3 regions of the Streptomyces sp. NPDC058008 genome follow, and region 2 is predicted to be linked to each of the others. Evidence: riboswitches for the same ligand, from Rfam matches in the RefSeq annotation. Region 2 holds a riboswitch; each other region holds the start of a gene.
What was found. Region 2 has a riboswitch for cyclic di-AMP ahead of ACFVS9_RS14935 (transglycosylase SLT domain-containing protein). Riboswitches for the same ligand answer to the same signal wherever they lie in the genome.
Positions count from the first base shown of each region.

Region 1: linked by a shared signal. The riboswitch ahead of ACFVS9_RS19575 (NlpC/P60 family protein) and the one ahead of ACFVS9_RS14935 (transglycosylase SLT domain-containing protein) in region 2 are both predicted to bind cyclic di-AMP.
Region 3: linked by a shared signal. The riboswitch ahead of ACFVS9_RS03535 (M23 family metallopeptidase) and the one ahead of ACFVS9_RS14935 (transglycosylase SLT domain-containing protein) in region 2 are both predicted to bind cyclic di-AMP.

Region 1 is NZ_JBHVQX010000018.1:31,134-37,071, forward strand. It holds gene pcrA (DNA helicase PcrA) at 1-1,080, opposite strand, end outside; cyclic di-AMP (ydaO/yuaA leader) riboswitch at 1,338-1,497, shown strand; gene ACFVS9_RS19575 (NlpC/P60 family protein) at 1,496-2,653, shown strand; gene ACFVS9_RS19580 (hypothetical protein) at 2,758-3,111, opposite strand; gene ACFVS9_RS19585 (NlpC/P60 family protein) at 3,467-4,537, shown strand; gene ACFVS9_RS19590 (GNAT family N-acetyltransferase) at 4,550-5,308, shown strand; gene ACFVS9_RS19595 (LuxR C-terminal-related transcriptional regulator) at 5,352-5,938, opposite strand, start outside.
Region 2 is NZ_JBHVQX010000012.1:192,198-198,135, forward strand. It holds gene ACFVS9_RS14935 (transglycosylase SLT domain-containing protein) at 48-914, opposite strand; cyclic di-AMP (ydaO/yuaA leader) riboswitch at 919-1,104, opposite strand; gene ACFVS9_RS14940 (hypothetical protein) at 1,462-1,692, shown strand; gene ACFVS9_RS14945 (ferredoxin) at 2,307-2,498, opposite strand; gene ACFVS9_RS14950 (cytochrome P450) at 2,551-3,774, opposite strand; gene ACFVS9_RS14955 (TetR/AcrR family transcriptional regulator) at 4,177-4,824, opposite strand; gene ACFVS9_RS14960 (hypothetical protein) at 5,099-5,281, opposite strand; gene ACFVS9_RS14965 (molybdopterin-binding protein) at 5,289-5,684, shown strand; gene ACFVS9_RS14970 (flavodoxin family protein) at 5,831-5,938, opposite strand, start outside.
Region 3 is NZ_JBHVQX010000002.1:387,280-393,217, reverse strand. It holds gene ACFVS9_RS03545 (aldo/keto reductase) at 1-358, opposite strand, end outside; gene ACFVS9_RS03540 (hypothetical protein) at 612-1,175, shown strand; gene ACFVS9_RS03535 (M23 family metallopeptidase) at 1,634-2,674, opposite strand; cyclic di-AMP (ydaO/yuaA leader) riboswitch at 2,686-2,838, opposite strand; gene ACFVS9_RS03530 (PP2C family protein-serine/threonine phosphatase) at 3,072-4,256, opposite strand; partial or broken gene ACFVS9_RS03525 (TipAS antibiotic-recognition domain-containing protein) at 4,367-5,088, opposite strand; tRNA gene ACFVS9_RS03520 (tRNA-Met) at 5,203-5,276, opposite strand; gene ACFVS9_RS03515 (FAD-binding oxidoreductase) at 5,887-5,938, shown strand, end outside.

The sequences.
Region 1 (5,938 bases), on a different contig from region 2:
GGCCGCGGAGAGGATCGTCTGGGTGGAGCGGTAGTTCTGCTCCAGCATGATCGTGGTCGCGTCCGGATAGTCCTCCTCGAACTGGAGGATGTTGCGGATGGTCGCGCCGCGGAAGGCGTAGATCGACTGGTCCGCGTCACCGACGACGCACAGCTCGCCCGGGGCGTCGGCCTCACCGGACGGGCCCACCAGCTCACGCACCAGGGTGTACTGGGCGTGGTTGGTGTCCTGGTACTCGTCGACCAGGACGTGCCGGAAGCGGCGGCGGTAGTGCTCGGCGACGTCGGGGAACGCCTGGAGCAGGTGCACCGCCGTCATGATGATGTCGTCGAAGTCCAGGGCGTTGGCCTCGCGGAGCCGGGCCTGGTAGAGCGCGTACGCCTGCGCCAGCGTCTTCTCGAAGCCGTCGGCGGCCTGGCCGGCGAAGGTCTCCTCGTCGATCAGCTCGTTCTTCAGGTTCGAGACCTTGGCCGTGAACGACTTCGGCGGGTAGCGCTTCGGGTCGAGGTCCAGGTCGCGGCAGACCAGCGCCATCAGCCGCTTGGAGTCGGCGGCGTCGTAGATCGAGAACGACGAGGTGAAGCCGAGGCGCTTCGACTCGCGGCGCAGGATCCGCACACAGGCGCTGTGGAAGGTCATGACCCACATGGCGTTGGCGCGCGGGCCGACGAGGTCCTCGACGCGCTCCTTCATCTCGCCGGCGGCCTTGTTGGTGAAGGTGATCGCGAGGATCTGCCCCGGGTGCACCCCGCGCTCGGCCAGGAGGTGGGCGATGCGGTGGGTGAGCACCCGGGTCTTGCCCGAGCCGGCCCCGGCGACGATGAGCAGCGGCGATCCGGCGTGCACGACGGCGGCGCGCTGTTCGGTGTTCAGCCCGTCGAGCAGCGCGGCGGCGTCGATGACGGGGCGCGGGGCGCCGTCGCGGTAGTGGGCGTCGCGCGGCGGCGGAGGCGCGTCGAAGACGTCCTCGAAGAGGCCCTCCGGCACCGCTTCGGGCGCGTGCTCCTCGGGGGGCGGCGGGGGGCCGTCCTCCGCTTGCTGGAGGCCGGTCAGGAAACTGTCGTCAAAGAGGCTGCTCATCGCCTCACGAGTCTAGGCGGACGCACCGACAGCCCGGGCCGCATCGGCGACAAGTACCCCGGACCGTGCGCGTATCGAGACCGACCGCACACGGAACGTGAAATTCCGGGGCGTCTTCCGGCCACGGGGACGACCACGGGGGAAAGGTCACGAAAATGTATCGGGCATATCGAACATCAACCTTCACAGGGGCACCACGGGTTGGTTAGCGTGCTCGGACGGGTGCCCCGTACCCCTTTGAGGCGAACCGCGCCGCACGGGCACCCCCGCCGAATCCGCACCCCCTCGTCGGGGCCGGAACCGGGGACCCACACGCAGCACCGGGGTGAATCGGTCCTTCCCCACCGGACCGTAGGGCAGCCTTCCGTTCCGCCCGAACCCGACAGCTAACCCGGTAGGCGGTCCACGGAAGGAGATGCCGGCCTTGGCATCGCATCGCAAGCCGCGCACCCGGGTGCGCACCACCCCCGCCATCGGTCTCACGACCGCGGCGCTGGCCTCCGTCACCCTGCTCTCCACGCAGAGCGCGACGGCGGCACCGGCCGAGCCCAAGCCCGGCATCGAGGAAGTGCAGAAGCGGGTCGACTCCCTGTACCGGCAGGCCGGGGTGGCGACACAGGAGTACAACCAGGCGAAGACCGCGTCGGCCGAGCAGCGTTCCAAGGTCGACGCGCTGCTGGAGGCGGCGGCGAAGCGGGCCGACAAGCTCAACGAGACCCGCAGGGAGCTGGGCGGCTACGCGGCCGCGCAGTACCGCACCGGCTCGATCGCCCCGACGGCGACGTTCTTCCTCGCGGACGACCCGCAGTCGTACTTCGACCAGGACCAGCTGATGGCCCGGATGACCAGCCAGCAGCAGAAGGCGGTCGCCGACTTCCGTACGCAGCAGAAGGAGGCGGCGGCCAAGCGCGTCGAGGCGACGAAGAGCCTGGAGACGCTCACGAAGTCGCAGGCTTCCCTGCGCACCAGCAAGCAGCAGGTGCAGACGAAGCTCACCGAGGCGCGCTCGCTGCTGTCGGAGCTGACCGCCGAGGAGAAGGCGCGGCTCGCGGAGCTGGAGCGCAAGAAGGAGGCGGAGGCCCGGCGCAAGGCGGAGGAGCTGGCCAGGCAGCAGGCCGCCGCGAAGAAGAAGGCCGGGCAGGGCGCCAAGGAGGAGGCCGCGAAGCCGGGGACCGGCACGGGGACCGGAGCCGGGACCGGCACGGACTCCGGCAGCGGCTACGCCACGAAGGCCGAGAAGGTCCTGGCCTTCGCACGGGCCCAGATCGGCAAGCCCTACGTGTGGGGGGCGACGGGCCCGTCCTCGTACGACTGCTCCGGGCTCACCCAGGCCGCCTGGAAGGCGGCGGGCGTCAGCCTCCCCCGCACCACGTGGGACCAGGTCGAGGTCGGCACCCGCGTGGCCACGGCGGACCTCAGGCCGGGGGACCTGGTCTTCTTCTACGACGACATCAGCCACGTCGGGATCTACAAGGGCGACGGGATGATGATCCACGCGCCGAAGCCGGGCGCGAACGTCCGCGAGGAGTCGATCTACTACATGCCGATCTACGGCAGCGTGCGCCCGGCGTAGCCCACGGCGCCCGCACGCGGTGGAGGGCCCGGGGGAATCCCCGGGCCCTCCACCGTCCGATGAGGCCGCTCAGGCCGGAGCGTGGCGCCGGAACCGCCGCCCGCTCAGGTCCAGAGCGTGGCGATGAAGATGTTGGCGACCGTCAGCCCGCCGACCGCGGCGAACGCGCCCTTGTCCGCCTTCTCCTCGTCCCGCTTCACGTAGACGAGCGCGAGGATCACGATCAGGACCAGCAGCTTGACGCCGATCTTGATGTTGTTCACGGTGTGGTCGTCGGCCTGGTTGAGGCCGACCAGGGCGACGCCCGTGACGAGCATGGTGAGCGCGCCGTGCAGCATGGCCGGGACGAAGCGGGCCGTGCCCGCCCCCATGGCCTTCATCTGGGTCAGGAAACCGCCCAGCAGGGAGGCGATACCGATGATGTGCAAGGCCACGAAGACATTGATGAGTACGTCCATGGCCGCAGCCTAACCGCGGCCATATCACCACTCTTCGGCCAGGTAGGACTTACCGATGAGTTGCCCCCGAGCTGCACGGATTGCCGGACTCCGGTTGATTTTTCCGGTCATTGGACGGAAACGAAACAGCACATGAGGGCAATACCTGTCATTACGCCTCCGCCCTGTGTGCCGGGTTTAGCGTCCCTCCCAGGTGACCGGATCCGCATCGCCGCCCCCGCACCGGGCGGCATCCCGGTCGCCCCGCCGGAAGTCCCGCGGCGGGCCGCTCCCCCTGTGGCGGCCCGCCGCGGGACCCCGGCGGGCCCGGCGGTACCCCCCGGCGGGCAGTCGAACGGAAGGACGCACCACCCCCGTGGCCGCCCATCGAGAAGCCGCTCACCGCAAGCCCAGGCAGCGTCTGTTCACCGGGCCCGCCGCCCGCCGGGCGGCCACCCTCGCCCTCGCCGGAGCGGCGGCCGCGACCGTCCTCGACGGCGCCGCGCAGGCCAACCCCCGCCTCACCCCGGCCCAGGTCGAGGCCAAGGTGGACCGGCTCTACCACGACGCCGAGGTGGCGACCGAGGAGTACAACGGCGCGAAGGAGCGGTCGGCCGAGGCCGAGAGGTCCCTGGACGCGCTGCGCGACGAGGCCGCCCGCGGGACCGAGCGCCTGAACGCCGCGCGGGAGGCCCTCGGGGCGTTCGCCGCCGCCCAGTACCGCAGCGCCGGCATCGACCCCGCCGTGCGGCTGGCCCTCTCCTCCGACCCCGACCAGTACCTGGAGCGGGCCTCCTTCGAGGACCGGGCGGGCGACCGCCAGGCCGGTGCGCTCAACGGCGTGCGCCGGCAGGCCGCCGACCTCGCCCGGCTCCGCGCCCGGGCCCAGGACGAACTCGCGGTGCTCGCCGCCCGCCGGGCCGACCTGGAGCAGCACAAGGACGCCGTCCGCACGAAGCTCGCCGACGCCCGCAGGCTCCTGGCCACCCTCACCGCCGCCCAGCGCGCCGACTACGAGCGCTCGGCCGACGCCGCGCACGGCGGCAGCGGCGTACGCGCGGACCGCGGCACCCCGCGCGGCTCCGTGGCCGCCCCCAACGCCCGCGCGGCGCAGGCCGTCGCCTTCGCGTACGGCGCCCTCGGCAAGCCGTACGTCTGGGGCGCCAGCGGGCCCGCCTCCTTCGACTGCTCCGGCCTCACCCAGGCCGCCTGGCGGGCGGCGGGCATCTCCCTGCCCCGCACCACGTACACCCAGATCAACGCGGGCCGGCGCGTGGCGCGCTCCGAACTCGTCCCCGGGGACCTGGTGTTCTTCTACTCCGGGGTCACCCATGTCGGGCTCTACATCGGCGGCGGCCAGATGATCCACGCCCCGCGCCCGGGCGCTCCCGTGCGGATCGCGCCGATCTCACAAATGCCTTTCGCCGGAGCGACCCGGGTCGCCTAGGCTCCCGGGCTCATGGACACCGCCATCCAGCGTTACGCGCGCACGACCACCCTCCGCTCCCCCGGCCACTACCGGGTGGGGCCCTTCACCGTGCGCCACACCCCCGACCGGGAGTTGAAGTTCGCCAACTACGCCGTCCCCGACCAGGGCGCCGAACCGACCGCGGGGGAGGTCGCCGACCTGGTCGCCGCGTTCCGCGAGCGCGGCCGGCTGCCCCGGCTGGAGTTCCTGCCGTCATGGGCACCGGCCGTCGAACCGGCCCTGCTGGCGGCCGGTTTCACGGCGGAGAACCGCGCACCGGTCATGGCGTGCGCCCCCGACGGCCTCGTCGCACCGGAGCCGGTGGACGGTCTGCGGGTCTCCGAGCCCGTCACCGACGCGGAGTTCACCTCGGCCGCAGCCGTGCAGCACACCGGATTCGGCGGCGAGGGCGGGCCGGACGACGGCGAGATCGCGTGGCTGCGCCGGGCGACGGCGGGCGGCGGGGTGTCGGCGCTGGCCACCGTGGACGGCAGGCCCGCCGGGGCGGGCGGCTGCCCGGCACCGGTGGACGGGATCGGCGAGCTGGCGGGCCTGGCCGTCGCCGAAGCCTTCCGCCGCCGGGGCGTCGGCGCGGCGCTCTCCGCCTGGCTGACCCGCACCGCCTTCACACGCGGCTTCACCACGGTGTGGCTGGAGCCGGGCGGCCCCGACGTCGAGCGGATCTACGCGGGCATCGGCTACCGCCGGGTGGGCGAGAAGCTCAACATCGCGCTGGAGGAACCCGCCTGAGTCCGCCTCAGCCCGGTCGCGGCCCCGCCCGGGCGCTCCCGGCTCAGACCAGCCTGCGCGCCGTGGCCCAGCGGGTCAGCTCGTGCCGGTTGGACAGCTGGAGCTTGCGCAGCACCGCCGAGACATGGGACTCGACGGTCTTCACCGAGATGAAGAGCTGCTTGGCGATCTCCTTGTACGCGTATCCCCGGGCGATCAGCCGCAGCACCTCGCGCTCCCGCTGCGTCAGCCGGTCCAGGTCCTCGTCGACCGGCGGGGCGTCCGTCGAGGCGAAGGCGTCCAGGACGAAGCCGGCCAGGCGGGGCGAGAACACCGCGTCGCCCTCCTGGACGCGGAAGACCGAGTCGACCAGGTCGGCGCCGGTGATCGTCTTGGTGACGTAGCCGCGGGCGCCGCCGCGGATGACCCCGATGACGTCCTCGGCGGCGTCCGAGACGGACAGCGCCAGGAAGCGCACCGGGTTCTCGACCGCGCCCATCATCGGGGCGCAGCGCCGCAGCACCTCGACCCCGCCGCCGCCCGGGAGGTGGACGTCGAGCAGGACGACCTCGGGGCGGGTCGCGGTGATCACGGTGACCGCCTGGTCGACGTCGGCGGCCTCGCCGACGACCTCGACCCCGGTCTCCTCGG
Region 2 (5,938 bases):
TCCGCCGTCACACGCGCGTGCGTCGGCGGTCCGGCCTCGGGGAGGACTCAGTAGGCCGAGAAGACGTTGTCGATCGAGCCGTACTTGTCCGCGGCGTAGTTGCACGCGGCGGTGATGTTCGCGACCGGGTCGTAGCTGTCCATGGACGTACCGGGCACGTGGTAGGCCTGGAAGGTCGGGTCGATCACCTGGAGCAGGCCCTTGGACGGGATGCCCGCGGCGGCGTTGGAGTCCCAGTTGTTGATGGCCTGGGGGTTGCCCGAGGACTCGCGGATGATGTTGCGGTGGATGCCCTCGTAGGTGCCGGGGATGCCGTGCTCGGCCATGACGGCGAGCGACTCCTTGATCCAGCCGTCGAGGTCGTTCGTGTAGGTGACCGGCTCGGCGGCCGGAACGGCCTGGGCAGCGGGGACGGCGTCCTCGGCTATGGAGGTTCCGGCCCGCTCCGAACGGTCGGCGCGGTCGGCGCTTCCCTCGGCGCGGTCGGACGAGGCGGAGGCCTTGGATTCGGCCTTCCCGGCCTTGTCCGCGGACTTGTTCTCGGCCTTGGCGCCGATGGTCAGCTTCAGGCCCGGGTGAATCAGGTCCGGATTTCCGCCGACAGCCTTCTGGTTGTCCTCGTACAGAGCCTTCCAGCCACCGCTGACGGAATGCTCGCGTGCGATCTTGGCGAGGGTGTCACCCAAGATCACGGAATAGGTCGCGGACTCGGACTTCTGCGCGGCAATTCCCTTGCCGGTCACGGCAGTAGACGTCGCCGCCTTTTCGACGGCGACCGGCTGGGCCGGGGCCGCGAAGGCGCTCGTCGCGCCGATCACGGGGAGGGCCAGAGCGGCTCCGCCGGTGCTCACGGCGATGATGCCGCGGGTCAGCGAACGGGTCCTGAAGCTACGGTGCTTACCGTTTTCGGGCATGCTGAATTCCTCTCCGTCGCCTGCGAAGTGAGCTGTCGGGTTCGAGCTGGAGATGCCCGGCCGCATACGAATGCGACTTCACCCCGAGCCGCTCCGGATACCGGATCGGCACTTACCTGGGTCCCCCGCTCCTGCCGTACGAGAAGTGGTCGGGTAACCGGGCGGCGGCAGGATTCGGCGTTCCGCCCGGAGTGATGGTGACCGTAGGCGAGAAATAGGGAAAGGAACAAGCCTGCTTCGGTGATCACAATTCATTCGCAAGATCAATTCACGGGAATTCATGTAATCCACCCCACACCGCGCCGCTCGCCCCTCTTGGCGCAGAAGGGAACCGGCCTCCGCATCCGGGCGTCCGGTCCACATAAGGTGACCCTGGTCACGGAGTCCGATTCGGGCGATTTGCTCCAGCGCGAAGGGGCTCAGGTCACACGAAATGGCCTTTTATGGATTACGGGATTAAATTCCAAAAGCGCCCTAAAACGGGCATAAGGGCCATGTGGTGGGTGCTCAGGCATACCCGGAGGGCCCACGTGGAACCGATCCGCCCATGACTGAGAGCCCGCACCACCCGGCCCCACGGATCACCGTGCTGCCCGTGCAGCCCGGGGACCCGCCCTTCCGCACCGTGGAGATCGACGGCGAGGTCATCGGGAACGCGACCGCGATGACGGACGTGCTGATCGCCGCCGCGACGGTGGGGATCATCGTCCATGACCTCGACGACCCGGCCTCGGTCCGGTGGGTGGGCGGCGGCAAGCTCAGCTGGAAGCCGCACTGAGACGGCCGGACGGGCCGGGAGGCGCCCCAGGCCATAGGCCCTTGAGCACGTGAGGTGCGCCGTCCTGCTGCGGGGCGACGGCGGGGGCAGGACGACGGCTGGGGGCAGGGCGGGGCGACGGCTGAGGGCGGGGCGAGCCCGGGAAGGGGGGCCCGCCTCGGTGTCCGTGCCGCGCGAGAGGTGTCCGTACACCGGCCTCGGTCGTACCGTCCTGCCCTCGACCCCCGAGGAAGGGGCAGGGCCCGGATCACGCCGTGCACGGGGCGGGGCGGGGCGCGTGGGCCGCCACGAGCGGGCGCGGCTCCGCTACGGCCAGCCCCGGGGCCTCAGCGGCACAGCACCCGTCCCGGACATGCGAGAAGTGCCCCACGGCGAGAGGGTCGCGGCCGGTCCTCCGTGACCGCATCCCCTGCCGTGAGGCACTTCCGGGCTCCTGCGCAGACCCCTTCGCCCGGATGCCGCAGACCGTGCCGTACCCGGGCTCGGGACCTGATCACCCGCCTGAGGCGGGGGCCGGACGGTCCGCGCCACCACGGGCCGGCACCGCCCCGTCCCGTAGGAGGTGCGGTCGGGCGTGGACCGGCGCGGCTCGCGGCCCCCGCCCGACCCGTGCGTCAGCCCTGGATACGGATGGCGAGTGCCGGACAGACGGCAGCGGCCTGCTGGACGTCGTCCGCCCGGGCCTGGTCCGGCTCGGCGTCGAGCAGTACGGCGATGCCGTCGTCGTCCTGGTCGAAGACGTCGTCGGCGGCGATCACGCACTGCCCGGACGCCACGCACTTGTCCTGGTCGAGGATCACCTTCATGAGCACTCCTTCGTGGTCGGTGTCACTGCGGGGCGGATGAGGGGACGAGGGGTCACCAGGCCACCGGAAGGGCGTGCACGCCGTAGACGGACACGTCGTGCTTGAACGACAGCTCCTCCAGGGGCGCGTCCAGCCGGAGGGTGGGGATGCGCCGGTAGAGCGTGCTGTAGACGACCTGTAGTTCCATGCGGGCCAGCGGCTGCCCCAGGCACTGGTGCACGCCGAAGCCGAAGGCGACGTGGCGCCGTGCGTCACGCCGGAGGTCGAGCCGGTCCGGGTCGGCGAAGACCTCGGGGTCGCGGTTGCCGATGTCGTTGGGCACGATGATGCCCTCGCCGGCCCGGATGACCTCGCCCGCGATCTCGATGTCCTCCCGTGCCACACGGCGGCGGCCGGTGTGCGTGATGTTGAGGTAGCGCAGCAGTTCCTCCACCGCGCCGGCGACCGTTTTCGGGTCCTCGGTGTCGCGGAGCAGGGCGAGCTGGTCGGGGTTCTGGAGGAGGGCGAGGGTGCCCAGAGCGATCATGTTCGCCGTGGTCTCGTGTCCGGCGAGCAGCAGGAGCACGCCCATCTCGGCCGCTTCCCGGCGGGACAGCTCGCCCGCCTCGACCCGGGTGCCGAGTCCTGACAGCAGGTCGTCTGCGGGCCGGGCGATCTTGTGGCCCATCAGCTCGTCCAGATAGCCGATCAGCTTGTCGTGGGCCGCGTTCCGTTGCTCGGGGGGCAGGGTGCGGCTGATGAGGGCCCTGCTGTTCTCCTGGAAGAAGTCGTGGTCGCTGTAGGGCACTCCGAGCAGTGCGCAGATGACGAGCGACGGGACGGGCAGCGCGAACGTCTGGACGAGATCGGTCCGCGGAGGCCCGGACAGCATCTCGTCGATCAGTCCGTCCACGATCTTCTGGACGGCCGGCCGCAGCGCCTCGATCCGTTTGATCGTGAAGGGGGCGGTCACCATCCGCCGCTGCCGCGCGTGCTCGGGGTCGTCCATGAGGATGAAGCTGAAGGTCGAGCCCCGCAGCGGGGCGGGGCTGGGGTACCCGGGGCGGGTGATGTCGGCACTGACCCTCGGGTCGGCGAGGAGGGTGCGCTGATCGGCGTAGCGGGTCACCAGCCAGGGGGTGGAGCCGTCCCACAGCCGGACCTTCCTGAGCGGGCCCTGTTCCTGCTCGGCCTTCAGTGCGGGTGGCGGATCGAAGGGGCAGCCCGCCGCCCGGGACATCGGGAATTCCGGGGCCGACGTGCTCTGCGGACCTTCCGTACCTACCGTGCTGGTCATCGCTTCCTCACTTCGTCGTGCGGGTTGCTGACGTGCCGCCGGCCGTTGACAGGCGCGGGCGGTTTCGAGGGGTCGGTGAGCGGGGCCGCCGGTCCTGGCGGAGGGCGCCCGCGGTACGCCGGGGCAAACGGAGGCGAACGCCGTCCGCTGCTGTTGCGGCGGGTTGTCCGGCCGAGGTCGGGTGGCTACGGCGGCGGCGCGGAGCGCGGGGGCGCCGGAACGGAACCCGGCGGACCGGACCGCGTACGCGTCCAGGGTCCGCAGCCGGGCCGTTCCACGGCGTACGCGCAGGCCTGGCGGGGGCGGGAGGGAGTCATGGAGCCTCTGTCCGGGCTACGGCGGCCCGGGTCGAGGGGGCCGTCGATGCACCTGTGGGGGGATGGGCGTGGCGCGGAGGGGTCGTCAGCGGCAGGGTGTGACCGGCGCGGTCCACAGTCCGACGACCGCGTCGATCAGGCCGGTGGCGGTGTCGTGCCAGCTGGTGCGGGAGGTGGCGGTGTTCGCCGCGAGGGCCCGTTCACGCTCGGCACAGGTGTGCAGGACCAGGTTGCGCGCCATCGCGGCGCGCTCGATATGGACCTCGGGCGGCAGGTCGGGCAGGCAGAGGTTGAGCCCGTCGAGGGCCCGCAGCGTCGGCGGGCAGGCGAGCGACTCCTCGGCCATGATGTCCTGCAGCGCGGGGTCGGTCATGGCCTGGGCGCAGAACCGTGCGAACCAGGTGGGGCTGCCCAGCGTGGCCAGGTGCTCGGTGGTGGGCCGCACCAGGCAGGCCACCCACTCCGCTATGTCCGAGGGGTCCTGGATACCCGCGAGCTGACGCTCCCTGGCCTCCTCGATCTGCCGGCTGTGCTTCCGGGCGATCGCACGGACCAGGTCGGCCTTCGTGCCGAAGTGGTAGCCGACCGCGGCGTTGTTGCCCTGCCGCGCGGCCTCGCTGACCCGGCGGTTGGACACCGCGTAGACGCCGCGTTCGGCGAAGAGCCGCTCGGCGGCGCGCAGGATCCGCTCCCTGGTCTCGCTGACCTGCTCGGCCCGCACCGTGCGCTCCATCAGCCGGCTCCTCGCTCGAAGGCGTCTCGGGATACAGGCAATCGCTCACCATCCATTGAGTCAAGCAACTGATTTAAGAATGGCCGAGATGATCGCACCCCCCTTGCAGCACACCCGCCCGCCGCCTGTGGAACCCCTGCCACCTGCGGTGATCGGCATGCGGGCGGGGCGGATCCGCTTCCGGCCGGCGCCGCCGCGTGCACTCGCGCGGGCCTGGCGAGCGGGGTGCCGGGCGCGGCCGACGGCGCGGGGTTGGCGCGAATCCGGCGGGGCGTCACCCCGTCGCCGCGCGTGTCGTCGTCCCGTCGTACGCGGCTTCGGCGATGCCGCCGCCGGTATGCTCGCCCTCACCGTCCACGGGCGCGGAGAGCACCATCGCCAGCATCGCGCGGCAGGTCGCACCAGCAAGGCGATACGCCTGAAAACATTGCACATGCCAGACCTTTTTACGTATCATGCCGCACATGCAGCTCTATACCATCGGGCAGGCGGCACGTCTTCTCGGCGTCAGCCCTGACACCGCCCGCCGCTGGGCGGACGCCGGGCGGGTCGCCACCCGGCGTGACGAGAGCGGGCGCCGGCTCATCGACGGCCGGGACCTGGCCGCGTTCTCCGTCGAGGTCGCCCAGACGGGGCCGGGCGAGGAGGAGACTCCGTACACCTCGGCGCGCAACGCCTTCGCCGGCATCGTCACCGCGGTGAAGCTCGGTGACGTCGCCGCGCAGGTCGAGATCCAGGCCGGACCGCACCGCCTCGTGTCGCTGCTGACCCGGGAGGCCGTCGAGGAGCTGGGGCTGGAGGTCGGCATGCAGGCCACGGCCCGTGTGAAGTCGACCAGCGTGCACATCGACCGCACCTGACGCGCCGCCGGACACCGGGGAGGTCACAGCCGGGGGCACGGACGACGGCGGGCTCCCCGGCCCCGGTCCGGTCCACGGCGTACGACGGGCGGACGACCGGCGGCAGGCAACGGGCGACAGGCGGATCCCGTCGGGGGCGGCGTCGGTCAGTCCATCAGTCCGGCGGCGACCGTCGCTCCCAGTTCCCAGCACGCCTCGGTGTCGGCCCTGCCCGGTTCGCCGGTGACGCCCACCGCGTCGGCCACGCGGCGCCA
Region 3 (5,938 bases), on a different contig from region 2:
CGATGTGGTCGGTGCCGAGCCGGCGGAGCGACGCCTCGGCCGCCGCCTTGATCGTGGAGGGCGCGAGCCCCTTGTACGAGGGGTGTGCGCCGACCTTGGTGGCGATGACGACATCGTCGCGGCGGGAGCGGGACGCCAGCCACGCGCCGATGAGGGTCTCCGACTCACCGCCCTCGTTGCCGGGGATCCACGCGGTGTAGGCGTCGGCGGTGTCGATGAAGTTGCCGCCGGCCGCCGCGTAGGCGTCGAGGACGGCGAACGTCCGCTCCTGGTCGGCCGTCCAGCCGAACACGTTGCCGCCGAGAGCGAGGGGGAAGACCTGAAGGCTCGAGGAACCGAGCGGGCGCAGAGATGTCATGCCTCGGCACAACGAGGACATAGAGGAAGATATTCCGCCGCGCACCCGCCGGGACCACACCCGGGAAGCGGACCGCCGCACCGCACGCCCGGGGACCCCGCCCTCTCCCGCCGGTCCGCGGCCGCGCCCCGATGGAGTCACCCGCCCGGACGGGCGCCCACGGGGCTCCGGCCCGACGAGCCCCGGTGCCCGGCCGCTGGGTAACCTGTCGCTCCGGTCCAGCGGGAGGGCCGTTCCAACGGGAGGGCGGGACGTGGAGACGCTGGTGGAGCGCGCCGTCGCGGAGGCGCTGGGTGACGGGGGCGGCGACGCGGTCCGCCTGTTCGTCGCCGCCGGCACCGAACGCATGACGCCGCTGTTCATGGGCTTGCGGGCGGCCGCACCGGGCCGGGAATCCGACCTGGACCTCTACGCGGAGTCCGTACACGGCCTCTGGCAGTGCGACCGGCCGCTCGCCGACGCCGCCGAGCGCCTACGGCTGCTGGAGCGGTTCCCGGAGCTTCAGCCGAAGGAGGAGGGGATCACCGATGTCGTCGGCACCTACGCGTTCTTCGCCGTCCTCACCTTGCGGTACGCCCTGCTGGCCCATGGCTCGGGACACGCTGACGACGCCGTGTCCTGCGGCCATGTGGCGCTCACCGCGACGGGGATGCTGGACCAGAACGTGGCGGGCGCCGGTTTCCTCGCCGAGGAGCGACGGCTCCAGTCCCTCTCGCTGAGCGGTGACGGAGCGGGTCTGTGGGACGCGAGCGTCTCGGCGGGGCGGGAGAGGCTGCGCGCCGTAGTGGGCCGCCTGCCCCGCCAGGCGCGCTTCTGACGCTCGCCGCAGGAGACGGCCACCGGTGGATACGGCCGTCGCGCCGGGCGGAGCCGGGAGGGACGACGCCCCGGAGGGCCGCGACGCATCCCGCCCGGTCGAGGGCCCCACGGGCCGGTCCGGCCGGACGCCTCCGCCCGGCCCCTGCCCCGCGCACGACCGCCCGGCCGGACCGTTCGCCCCGGTGGAGCGCTCTTGACCACGGAGAGAACCGACGGCCCTGACGTCGGGGGGTCGTGCGTCAGGGCCGCCGGGGTTCTGGTGCGCCGACCGCGGGCGCCAAGGGTCCTTCGTACGGATCGGGCCGGGACTCGCGCACGGATCCACCGGGACCGGACTCCCGCATCCCGAGCGCTTACCGGTGCGCCCGGCCTGCGCGGGCGTGGCCGGCCCGCGCGGGCCGGCCACGGTCAGGTCTCCCCGGCCGGGCCCGGCCCGTCACGGAAGGACCCGCGGGCTCAGATGGTGAGGCCCTTGCCGCGGAGCCAGCTCATCGGGTCGATGCCCGAGCCGTCCGCGGTGTGGACCTCCAGGTGCAGGTGGGCGCCGGTCACGTTGCCGGTCGCGCCGACGCGGCCGATGGTGTCGCCGGTGCTGACCTTCTGTCCCGCCGTCACGTCCATCGAGGACTGGTGGCAGTACCAGATCTCGGTGCCGTCATCGAGCACCAGGACCGTGCGGTAGCCGTAGGAACCGGAGTAGCCGGCCGACTTGATCGTGCCGCTGTGGACGGCCTTGACCGGGGTGCCGGTCGGGGCCGCGAAGTCCAGCCCGGTGTGATAGCCGGAGGACCACATCGAACCGGACTGACCGAACGTCGAGCTGATGTAGTACGAGGAGGTCGGGACGGCGTAACTGGCGGCGAGCTTGGCCAGCCGCTCGGCCTCGGCCTTCTTCGCGGCCGCCTCTTCGGCCGCCTTCTTCTCCGCCGCGGCCTCGGCCTCGGCGGCGCTCTGCTTCTTCGCCGCCTGGGCCGCGGCAGCCTCGACGGCCGCCTGCTCCTCGGCGGCCCGGGCGTCGGCGTCGGCCCCGGCCTGCTGCTGCTCGGCCTGCTGGAGGATGCGGGCGCGCAGCGCCTCGCCCGCGTCGGTGGCGCCCTGCTCGGCCTCGGCGGCGGTGATACCGGCGGTGGTGAGCGGGGAGGACGCGGCGACCGTCTCGTGGCCCGAGTCGGAGCCGCCGGACATGAACGCGCCTACGCCGGGCAGGGACTTGGCATCGGGAAGACTGTCCGCGATGGAATCGGGAAGGGATATGGAGACCGGCGGCTTGCTCTGCGCGGTGGCCATGCCGCCCGCTCCGACGGCCGCGATGACGCCGACGCCGAGGACGGTGGAGCTACGGGCGAGGCCGCGCTGCTTGGCCACGCGATGCCGGCCGCGGACGGGACGGACGGACTCCTCGGTGGGGTTCCATTCCTCCCACGTCCTGTCCTCATCACCGAAGCTGTCGGACCTGAAGGGTGACGGGGCCCCGGGGGCAGGCTGGTTGGACGCCACGTGGGCGCACTCCTTTCCTTCCTTCTCGCCTACCGGGTTAGCTGACGGGTTCGGAGCAGGAAGGTCTCCTACGGGCCCCTTCGTCTCTCACGAGACACAGGTGTCCGATTCACCCCATGTAGGTGGTTCCCCGGTTCCCTTGCGGAATTCGGCGCTGCGCACGGTGCCGCCTCTTGCGACGGCAGGTACAACCGCGCTGCGTTATCGAACGTTAATAGACACCCGGGCCCGATTCCAAGCCGTTCCGATAGATCGTTCACGGCTTCGGCCTGGACTTTCAGGGGTCAAACGGTCTCAAACGGGCGACTTGAGAGCCCTTCATCCGGCCAGCAGTTTCTGACGGTGCGTCAAATGTTATGCGGAGCGGGGTCCTTCGACTACCGACCGTCGCGACCGGTCATTCACTGTCCCGTCGCACGATCTTCACCGTCGTCCGCCGCCCCCGCTGACCCCGCGCGGGGCGGGCGACCGCGAGGAGGGCCATGTCGTCCGTCGACCGTCCGCGGGTGTGCAGCCGTACGTCGTCGGTGAGGGCGGACAGCAGTTCCTCGGGCCCAGGGAAGAGCCGGCCGCGCAGCCGGGCCGCGGGGTCGTAGAAGACGCCCTGCGCGTCCCGCGCCTCGGAGAGGCCGTCGGTGAACGCCAGGAACATCGCCCCGGCCGGCAGCGTCCACTCGTCCGACCGGTCCGGCCACGCGCCCAGCCCCATCCCGAGGGGCAGGGCGGGGGTGGTCGGCGCCAGCACGTCGAGATCCCCGTCCGGGTACAGCACGATCGGCTCGGGGTGGCCGCGGTTGATGACCCGCAGGGTGTCGGCGCCGACCGGGATCTCCGCCACCACCACGGTGACGAACCCCTCCATGGAGTCGAGCCCGCCCCGGCGCGTGCCCTCCCGTGCCAGTGCCCGCTCCAGCCGCTGGACCACCCCCTCCAGCGACCTCTCCTGCTCGGCCGCCTCCCGGAATGCCCCGATCACGACGGCCACCGCCGCCACGGCGTCCAGCCCCTTGCCCCGTACGTCCCCGACGACCAGGCGCACCCCGTACGGGGTGTCCGCGACGGCGAACAGGTCTCCGCCGACGAACTCGTCCGCCTGCGCCGCCTCGTACCGCGCCGCGACCAGCATGCCGCCGATCCGGTCGTCGGGCGTCGGCAGCACGGCGCGCATGGCGGTCTCCGCGATGAACCTGGCCGAGGCCAGCTGCTCGTTGCCCCGGCGCACGACGCGGTTGATGACGAGGGAGAGCACGGCGACGGTGACCAGCGTCAGCAGATCCGTGATCGGCGCGACCTCGCCCAGCACACCCTGGGAGAAGCGGATGACGAGCACCACGAGGATCGCGGCCCCCGCGACCCGCATGGTGCTGGCCAGGGAGAAGAACGGGGCGGCGATCAGCGGGGCGGCGGCGAAGAGCGGTACGGCGGTGACCGCCGTCGGCGTACCGAAGTCGAGGACCACCCCGATACAGATCAGCAGGGCGGGCAGCGCGCGCACGAATCGCCGGGAACGGGAGTTCCCGGCGACTCCGCCTCGCCGTCCGTGCCGCTTCCGCACCTGTGCGCTCCTGCCCGGTCCACCCACGGCTGCGGACGGTACCGCGCCCCACCCAGGCTGGCCGGAGCCGCGCCGAGCGGCGACTCGTCATCGGCCAAAGGGGGGAGCCCGCCGGCCCTGCCCTCCGGGGGTCGGCCGGAGAGACGGCGCCGCGCGTAGGTCGTCAGCGCGTCCCGTACGAAGACGGCGGTCCCGTCTCCGTGGCGATCGTAGTTCCTCCCGATGCGGGCGTCGGCGGCATACGTCTCCCCGAGTCCGGTCACGTACGCGCGGGTGATCCCGGTGGTCGCCGACAGCCAGTCGCAGTGGCGCCGCGCGATGTCCTGGGCCTCCTCGCCGCCGGGCTCCAGGCCGGCCGCCCCGGCCCGCCCGTGGTCCCGGGCGACGGCCTCGCGCACGCCCTGGAAGCGGGCCCGCCCGGCCTCGTCAGGCCACGCCACCACCGGTCACCCCGCTCGTACGCCTCCCGCCCCCAGCGCTCGGTGACCTCCTGCTCGTACTCCGCATGGTCGAATCAGTCGAACACTTCTTCGATCATGAGTTCCTCCCCTTCCTCCGTCCGGCGGAGAGCGGTCCGCACCGAGGCGATCTGCCGCCCGATGCGCTCCCGCTCCCGCTCCTGCTCCAGCAGGCGCAGATGGGACCGGAGCGCCGCGGCGGTGCCCCGCCGGCCCTCCCGTACGTCCCTGATCGCGGGCAGCGGGATGCGCTGGAGCCGGACCAGGGCCTCCTGGTCGTCATAGCGGTGGCCGTTGGCGCCCGTGCGGCTCCGCGCGAGGAGACCGACGCCTCCGCAGTGCCGGAGCGTGCGGCTCGTGGTGCCGGCCCGCCCGAGGATCTCCTGGACGGACCACTCCATGCCGAAGACGCTGGACCTTTACGCGGCGTCAAGGTCAAGCCCGCCACCGGCGACCGGAGGACGGCACACGACAGAGGCCCGGATCCTTGGAAGGATCCGGGCCTCTGTCTTCAGTAGCGGGGACAGGATTTGAACCTGCGACCTCTGGGTTATGAGCCCAGCGAGCTACCGAGCTGCTCCACCCCGCGTCGTTGTGAGTAGAACTCTACGCCATCCGGGACGGTGCTCCGACCACACACGACGGCCTTCCCCTCCACGCAGCGCCGCGAGCGCATCCGCCCGATCCGCCGCTGCGTCAGCAACTTCCTCCGGCAGAGCGGCAGTTGCTGACGCACGCGATGTATCCGAAGGCATTGCCCCGTCCCGCGATCCCGAATTTCGCCCGCCCGGTGAGTCCGCCCCCCCTGTCCCACACCGCACAGACCTGCCCCCGGCCGTGCCGTCGCCCCGGCGGGATCCCGGCGTCTCGGCGGACCGCTCGGCGCCGCGTCCGGTGCCTGGTCCACCGGGCTCGTGGGCCCGTACGCGTAGAACGGCCGCGGGGACGCACCGGTGCGCGGTCCGGGACGTACCCCGCAGCCGCGCGGCGGGCCGGCCCCGCGCCGTGGCCCGGCCTGGTCCGGTGCACGGCGCGCGATTGCGCCGCCCCCGCGGCGGCGGGACGCTGAAGGGGAAGCCTTTCGGTGTTCGGTCCCGTCTGCGCGGCATCCCCGGGTGCCGGCGCCGGCCCGGCAGCCTCACCCGGATGCGAGTGCCAGGGGAGGCCGGGCGCGTACGCGCGAGGAGACGACGATCATCATGGACGGCACCCTTCTCGAGACGATGAGGACCACCCTGCGCGGCCCGGTCG